Cryptosporangium aurantiacum: one gene and its partner. The protein of the gene in region 2 binds, or shares a complex with, the protein of the main gene of each other region. Links are inferred from orthologs where the notes say so. Each region holds a gene or a part of one and is shown on either strand. Other genes may lie near its edges. The genes, in order: mfd and uvrA.

Region 1 (4,489 bases), on a different replicon or contig from region 2:
GCAGCCGACGTGCGTCCCCGGAGGGAGGACCCGCCGCATACCCGGGGCCAACACCACCACCATGGTTCGGCGTCTGACCGGGGTACGGACTGCTCATAACCCTCACCATCTCCTCGCAGCACAGGAACCGCAGCGGACGCCGTCCGCCGCGACGGTGAGGTTAGGGCCACGACCTGCCGCTCCACGGGGCTGTGACGCGAATACGACTCACCCCGTGGAACGGATCAGACCCTGGCCGGTTCCGGCGACATCGCGTCGAGGAAATCCGCCGCCCAGTCGAGGAGTGCGGTGTCGCGCAACGGCTGTCCGCCGACCCGTGCCGTCGCCGGCCGGGGCACCAGGACGACGTCGACCGCCTGCTTGTACATCGACCCCGGGTAGAGCCGCTGCAACCGCATGGCCTTCGACTCCGCCAGCCGCATCGGCGCGAACCGCACCTGCTTCCCCTGCAGCGACACCTCGTTGATGTGCGCCGCCTTGGCCTTCACGCGGAACGCCGCCACCGCGAACAGGTTCTCCACCGGCTCCGGCGGGTTGCCGTACCGGTCGCGGATCTCTTCCCGGACCGCCGCCAGATCCTCGGCGGTGGTGATGCCGGCGAGCTTGCGGTACGCCTCCAGCCGCAGCCGCTCGCCCGGGATGTAGTCGTGCGGCAGGTGCGCGTCGACCGGCAGATCGACCTTCACCTCCGACTCGATCTCGGTGCGCTCGCCCTTGTACTCGGCGACCGCCTCACCGACCAGCCGGACGTACAGGTCGAAACCGACGTTCGCGATGTGCCCGGACTGCTCACCGCCGAGCAGGTTGCCGGACCCGCGAATCTCCAGGTCCTTCATCGCGACCGCCATGCCGGCACCGAGATCGGAGTTCTGCGCGATCGTCGCGAGCCGGTCGTGCGCGGTCTCGGTCAGCGGCCGCTCCGGCGGGTACAGGAAGTACGCGTACGCGCGCTCGCGCCCACGCCCCACCCGTCCCCGGATCTGGTGCAGCTGGGACAGCCCCAGCACGTCGGCCCGCTCGACGATCAGCGTGTTCGCGTTCGGAATGTCCAGACCGGACTCGACGATCGTGGTCGAGACCAGGACGTCGTACTCCTTGTCGTCGAAGCCCAGCATGACGCGCTCCAAGGCGTCCTCGTTCATCTGGCCGTGCGCGACCGCGACCCGGGCCTCGGGCACCGCGTTGCGCAGCCGCGCAGCCGCGCGCTCGATCGACTCGACCCGGTTGTGCAGGTAGAACACCTGCCCCTCACGCAGCAGCTCGCGCCGGATCGCGGCCCCGATCTGCTTTTCCTCGTACGGGCCGACGAACGTCAGCACCGGGTGCCGCTCCTCCGGCGGCGTGAGGATCGTCGACATCTCGCGGATGCCGGTCAGCGACATCTCCAGCGTCCGCGGGATCGGCGTCGCGGACATCGTCAGCACGTCGACCGCGGTGCGCATCTGCTTGAGCTGTTCCTTGTGCTCGACGCCGAACCGCTGCTCCTCGTCGACGATGACCAGCCCGAGGTCCTTGAACCGGGTGGACGACTGGAGCAGCCGGTGCGTTCCGACCACGATGTCGACCTCGCCGGACGCCAGTTTGGCGACGGTCTCGGCGGCTTCGGCGTCGGTCTGGAACCGGGACAGCTGCGCCACCACGACCGGGAACTGGGACATCCGCTCGGAGAACGTCAGGAAGTGCTGCTTGGCGAGGATCGTCGTCGGCACCAGCACCGCGACCTGCTTGCCGTCCTGCACGGCCTTGAACGCCGCCCGGACCGCGATCTCGGTCTTGCCGTAGCCGACGTCGCCGCAGATGACGCGGTCCATCGGGTAGGGCTTCTCCATGTCGCCCTTGACCTCGTTGATCGCGCCCAGCTGGTCGGGCGTCTCCACATAGGGAAACGCGTCCTCCAGCTCGCGCTGCCAGGGCGTGTCGGCCGAGAACGCGAAGCCCTTGGTGCTGGTCCGGGCCGCGTACAGCCGGATCAGCTCGCCGGCGATCTCCTTGACCGCCTTGCGCGCGCGTCCCTTCGCCTTCTGCCAGTCGGCGCCGCCCATCTTGTGCAGCGCGGGCTGCTCTCCACCGACGTACCGGGTCAGCTGCTCCAGCGAGTCGGTCGGCACGAACAGCCGGTCGCCGGGCTGGCCGCGCTTGCTCGGTGCGTACTCCAGCACCAGGTACTCGCGCTCGCCGCCGTTGATCGTCCGCTTGATCATCTCGACGTATTTGCCGACACCGTGCTGCTCGTGCACGACGTAATCACCGGGCTGAAGCTGCAGCGGGTCGACCGCGTTCCGCCGCCGGGACGGCATCCGCCCACGCTCGCGTCCGGAGCCGGCCCGCGCGCCGGTGAGGTCGGACTCGGTGAACACGACCAGCTGCGCGCTCTCCAGCAGGAACCCACCGGCGAGCTGACCGGTCGTCACCAGCACCGAGCGGGGCTCCGGCGATTTGTCCACGTCGGCGACCAGCTGTGCGCCCAGGTCGGCCTCGCGGAGCGTCTCGGTCGCCCGCTGCGCGGACCCGGGCCCCTCGAAGACCAGCACGGCCCGCCAGCCGTCGGCCACCCGGTGCCGCAGCTCCTCGACCGCCCGTGCGGTGTCGCCGCGGTAGGCGTCGACCGACTTCGCGTCGAGCGTCAACGACTCCCGGGCTGCACCCGGATCGTCGACCGTGGGGATGTGTACGTCGGTCGCATCGTCTGCTTCCAACGATTCGGACGTCACGGAGGGCGCCACCGTGCCGAACGGCGCCACCGTCCACCACGGCAGGCCACGGCCGATCGCCGCCGAGCGCACGTCGGCCAGGCTGCGGAACGCGGCGGCTCCCAGATCGATCGGCGCCTCACCACCGCCCGCGGCGGCGGCCCAGGACGCGGCCAGGAACTCGGCGCTGGTGGCGACCAGGTCACGGGCGCGCGCCCGGATCCGCTCCGGGTCGCAGAGCAGCACGTGCGTTCCGGCCGGCAGCGTCTCGACCAGCAGCTCGAGCTCGCCCGAGCCCTCGAGCAGCGCCGGGGTCAGCGACTCCATGCCCTCGACCGGGATGCCGTCGGCGACCTTGTCGAGCATCTCGGCCAGCGCCGGGTGGTCCTTGGCCAGCTGCGACGCCCGCTCGCGGACCTCCGGGGTGAGCAGCAGTTCACGGCACGGCGGCGCCCAGAGGCCGTGCGCCGCGATCTCCAGCGACCGCTGGTCGGCGACCGCGAAGTACCGGACCTCCTCGACCTCGTCGCCCCAGAACTCGACCCGGACCGGATGCTCCTCGGTCGGCGGGAACACGTCGAGGATGCCGCCGCGGACCGCGAACTCGCCGCGCTTCTCGACCAGGTCGACCCGGGCGTACGCGATGCCGACCAGCCGCTCGACGACGTCTTCCAGCGGGGCGGTGTCGCCCGCCTGCAGCCCGACCGGCTCCAGCTCACCGAGGCCGGCCAGCTGCGGCTGCAGCACGCTGCGGACCGGCGCGATGACGACGTCGAGCGGGCCGGTCGTCGGGTCGTCGGTGGACGGGTGCGCCAGCCGCCGGAGCACCGCGAGCCTGCGGCCGATCGTGTCGGCGCGCGGGGACAGCTTCTCGTGCGGCAGCGTCTCCCAGGCCGGGTAGACCGCGACGCGATCGGGCCGCAGCAGGCAGGTCAGCGCGGCCGCGAGGTCGTCGGCTTCGCGACCGGTCGCGGTGACCGCGAGTACCGGTGAGCGGCGTCCGGCGTCGGCCCGCGCGGCGGCGAGCGTGGCGACCACGAACGGACGCAACGACTCGGGTGCGGTGAGGTCGAGCTCCCCCGCCGCATCGGCGGTGGCGCGCCGCGCGGCCTGGCTCAGCGCCGGGTCGGTGCGGGCAGCGTCGAGCAGACCACTGAGGCTCATTCGGATGCCTTCCACTTCACAGGCCGGCCGGGATGCACGGATTAGCCCGGACGCGCACGCCAAAGAGGCCCCAACCGAGCGTATGCAGGGCCGGGAGCCGGTGGCCACGCACTCGCAAGACTACGCCGAGGCACCGACAAGACGAGGTGCGCACGGGCTCGCACGGCGGTAGCCCGGCCCGATCGACGAGTCAATTGTTGGCAGCGGACCCACAAGTTTCCGGCTGACAGAGCGCACAATGTGCGCCCGTTGTTCCCGGATGGCTGGGGAATTGCACCAAGCCGCGGATTAGCGCCATCTTCGGCTGGCGAGTTTCGGTACCGTCGCTCCACCCCAGCAGGAGGCTCCCACCAGCGAGGAGATCGGCGATGCCGTTACCGCCAGCGGACCCTCGGAATCACCGCGGCCGGCATGCCCGGCCGCGAGTCGTACCCGAGGTCGTGGAGGCCGAGCTGGTCGAGCCGGTTCCGTCGCCGCTGGACGACACCACGGTCATCGACGTCGATGTGATCGACCTCCCACCGGAGCGCGCCACCGGTTACCAGCCGGACGGCCGGGGCACGACCCCGCTCGTGACGACCGGACGAGCCGCTGGGCGCTGGGTGAAGTGGTTACGCGCACGCGGCGAGGACCCC
Region 2 (3,757 bases):
GTGCCGGTGACCTGGGACATTCCGTGGGAGGAGAGGCCGCCGATGATCTCCCTCCCGTCGTACCAGGCGTCCCGTCGCGCGTCGTCCGCTACCGCCTGATCAACGCACACGAACGGCCGCCCCGCTCGCGTGGGGCGGCCGTTCGGCGTTGCTCGGAGGGCGGCGGCCCGCCCCACGCCCCGCCCGCTGCGGGCTCGCAGGGGGCGCGGCCGCGTTAGGCGGTCGGCGGCTCAGCCGACTACGGCGGCCTTGCGTGCGCGCTTCGGACGCTGGGCCACCGTGCGTTCGGCTTTGGCGCGCAGCGCCGCGGCACCCGCGCCCTCGCCGCGCAGCAGCGGCTCGAGGAACCGGCCGGTGTGGCTCGCGTCGACCGCGACGACCTGCTCGGGCGTGCCCTCGGCGACGACCGTGCCGCCCTTGTTGCCACCTTCCGGACCCATGTCGATGATCCAGTCCGCGGTCTTGATCACGTCGAGGTTGTGCTCGATCACGATCACCGTGTTGCCCTGCTCGACCAGCCGGTCCAGCACACCGAGCAGCTTGCGGATGTCCTCGAAGTGCAGCCCGGTGGTGGGCTCGTCGAGCACGTACACGGTCCGCCCGGTCGACCGCTTCTGCAGCTCGGTCGCGAGCTTGACCCGCTGCGCCTCACCGCCGGAGAGCGTCGGCGCGGGCTGCCCCAGACGCACGTACCCGAGCCCGACGTCGACCAGCGTCGCCAGGTACCGCCGGATCGCCGGGATCGCGGCGAAGAACTCCGCGGCCTCCTCGATCGGCATCTCCAGCACTTCGGCGATCGTCTTGCCCTTGTAGTGCACCTCGAGCGTCTCCCGGTTGTACCGGGCGCCCTTGCAGACCTCGCACGGCACGTAGACGTCCGGCAGGAAGTTCATCTCGATCTTGATCGTGCCGTCACCGGTGCACGCCTCGCAGCGCCCGCCCTTGACGTTGAACGAGAACCGGCCCGGCCCGTACCCGCGGACCTTGGCCTCGGTGGTCTCGGCGAACAGCTTCCGGATCCGGTCGAACACACCGGTGTACGTCGCCGGGTTCGAGCGCGGCGTCCGGCCGATCGGCGACTGGTCCACGCCGACGACCTTGTCGACCAGGTCCAGACCGGTCACCCGCTGGTGCCGCCCGGGCACCAGCCGCGCGCCGTTGAGCGTGTTCGCCAGCACCGTGTAAAGGATGTCGTTGACCAGCGTCGACTTGCCCGAACCGGACACGCCGGTGACCGCGGTGAGCGTGCCCAGCGGGAACGCCACGTCCAGCCCGCGCAGGTTGTGCTCGCGGGCGCCCTTCACGACCAGGCGACGCTTCGGGTCGACCGGACGGCGAACCACCGGCACCGGGATGTTCTGCCGCCCGGACAGGTACGCGCCGGTCAGCGACTTCTCGCTGGCCAGCAGCTCGGCCACGGTGCCGGAGACGACGATGTTGCCACCGTGCTCGCCGGCGCCGGGGCCGATGTCGACCACCCAGTCGGCCGCCGCGATCGTGTCCTCGTCGTGCTCGACGACGATCAGCGTGTTGCCGAGCTCGCGCAGCCGCACCAGCGTCTCGATCAGCCGCCGGTTGTCGCGCTGGTGCAGCCCGATCGACGGCTCGTCCAGCACGTACAGGACGCCGACCAGCCCGGACCCGATCTGGGTGGCCAGCCGGATCCGCTGCGCCTCACCGCCGGACAGCGTCCCGGCCGGCCGCTCGAGCGAGAGGTAGTCGAGCCCGACGTCGAGCAGGAAGCGCAGCCGCTCGTTGATCTCCTTGAGAACCTGGCCGGCGATCATCCGCTGCCGGTCGTTCAGCTGCAGGTCGCCGAGGAACGCCGCGCACTCGTCGATCGACAGCGCGGAGACCTCGGCGATGTTCCGGCCGGAGAGCCGGACCGCCAGCACCTCGGGCTTGAGCCGGGTGCCGCGGCAGACCGGGCACGGCACGTCCCGCATGTAGCCCTCGTACCGCTCCCGGCTCCAGTCGGAGTCGGTCTCGGCGTGCCGCCGCTCCAGGAACGGCATCACACCCTCGAAGCTCGCGTAGTAGGACCGCTTGCGGCCGTACCGGTTCGTGTATTGGACGTGCACCTGGGTGTCGTGCCCGTGCAGGATCGCGCGCTTCGCCTTCGCGGACAGCTTCTCCCAGGGGGTGTCCAGGTCGAAGCCGAGCGCGTCACCGAGGCCGGAGAGCAGGCGGAGGAAGTACTCCAGGTTGTGGCCGGTCGACCACGGCTGGATCGCGCCCTCGCCGAGCGTCCGCTCGGGGTCGGGGATGATCAGCTCCGGGTCGACCTCCTTGCGGGTGCCGATCCCGGTGCACTCCGGGCAGGCGCCGTACGGCGCGTTGAACGAGAACGTGCGCGGCTCGAGGTCCTCGATCGCCAGCGGGTGGTCGTTCGGGCAGGCGAAGTTCTCGGAGAACTTCCGCTCCCGCGCCGGGTCGTCCTCGGGCAGGTCGACGAAGTCGAGCACGACGATGCCGCCGGCCAGCCCCAGCGCGGTCTCCACCGAGTCGGTCAGCCGGCGCTGGGCGCTTTCCTTCACCGCCAGCCGGTCGACCACCACTTCGATCGTGTGCTTCTCCTGCTTCTTCAGCTTGGTGTCGCCCTCGGTGAACTCGGTCAGCGGCTGGACGACGCCGTCGACCCGGACCCGGGCGTACCCCTTCGCCTGGAGCTCGGAGAACAGGTCGAGGTACTCCCCCTTGCGACCGCGGATCACCGGCGCCAGCACCTGGAAGCGTGAACCCTCGGGCATCGCGAGCACCCGGTCGACGATCTGCTGCGGCGTCTGCCTGCTGATCTGCTCGTCGCAGACCGGGCAGTGCGGCACGCCCGCGCGCGCGAACAGCAGCCGGAGATAGTCGTAGACCTCGGTGATCGTGCCCACGGTCGACCGCGGGTTGCGGTTCGTGGACTTCTGGTCGATCGAGACCGCGGGCGACAGACCCTCGATGAAGTCGACGTCGGGCTTGTCCATCTGCCCGAGGAACTGCCGCGCGTAGGCGGACAGCGACTCCACGTAACGACGCTGGCCCTCGGCGAAGATCGTGTCGAACGCGAGGCTCGACTTGCCCGACCCGGACAGACCGGTGAAGACGATCAGCGCGTCCCGGGGAAGGTCGAGGTTGACGTCCCGCAGGTTGTGCTCGCGTGCTCCACGCACGAGGAGCCGGTCGGCCACGGTGATTCTCTTCCGTTCGTCGGCGGTACGGCTGAGCTGGGCGGATACGCGCCAGCCCCGGGTGTCGTCACGGCGATCCGTGACCGGCGCTCACCGGCACGGATTACCCAGACGAAGCCGGCACCCAATCTAACGGCGGCGTACGACAGTTTCTGCCCGCACTCGACCGCATGTTCGAGAGAACGCAGCGCAGTGGTGACGCGGATCACTCCCCCGCCGCCGCCGTAACACGGATGCACCAGGATGAAAGCATGAGTATCGAGTTCGGCTACACCGGCCACGTCGATCCGCAGGGCGCTCCGGCCACCCGCGACGCGGGTCCGCTGACGATCACCAAGGTGTCGGTCGGCCCGATGGACAACAACGCGTATTTCCTCCGCAGCACGGCCACCGGCGAGGCGCTGCTGATCGACGCCGCCAACGACGCCGGGACGCTGCTCCGGCTGCTCGGCGACGCGGAGCTCACCACGGTCGTCACCACGCACCGGCACGCCGACCACTGGCAGGCGCTGGCCGAGGTGGCCAAGGAGACCGGCGCGCGGCTCGTCGCCCACCCGGCCGACGCCGAGTCGCTGCCGGTC

The links.
Region 1: the proteins of uvrA (region 2) and mfd are in contact, whole or in part, in a crystal structure (PDB 4DFC), measured with the Escherichia coli proteins. The link is inferred for Cryptosporangium aurantiacum from one-to-one orthologs.

What each region holds. Positions count from the first base shown.
Region 1 is NZ_FRCS01000015.1:44,784-49,272, forward strand. The notes cover bases 25-4,212. They hold mfd (transcription-repair coupling factor), read right to left. Parts: upstream 3,855-4,212; coding sequence 225-3,854; downstream 25-224. Other genes in these bases: BUB75_RS34535 (hypothetical protein), read right to left, coding at 25-97. Also shown: more of BUB75_RS34535, read right to left, coding at 1-24; BUB75_RS44560 (ABC-2 transporter permease), read left to right, coding at 4,223-4,489. UniProt on the Escherichia coli protein: Couples transcription and DNA repair by recognizing RNA polymerase (RNAP) stalled at DNA lesions. Mediates ATP-dependent release of RNAP and its truncated transcript from the DNA, and recruitment of nucleotide excision repair machinery to the damaged site.
Region 2 is NZ_FRCS01000001.1:585,419-589,175, reverse strand. The notes cover bases 31-3,486. They hold uvrA (excinuclease ABC subunit UvrA), read right to left. Parts: upstream 3,177-3,486; coding sequence 231-3,176; downstream 31-230. Other genes in these bases: BUB75_RS02495 (MBL fold metallo-hydrolase), read left to right, coding at 3,428-3,486; BUB75_RS02505 (glucosyl-3-phosphoglycerate synthase), read left to right, coding at 31-99. In the rest of the region: more of BUB75_RS02505, read left to right, coding at 1-30; more of BUB75_RS02495, read left to right, coding at 3,487-3,757. UniProt on the Escherichia coli protein: The UvrABC repair system catalyzes the recognition and processing of DNA lesions. UvrA is an ATPase and a DNA-binding protein. A damage recognition complex composed of 2 UvrA and 2 UvrB subunits scans DNA for abnormalities.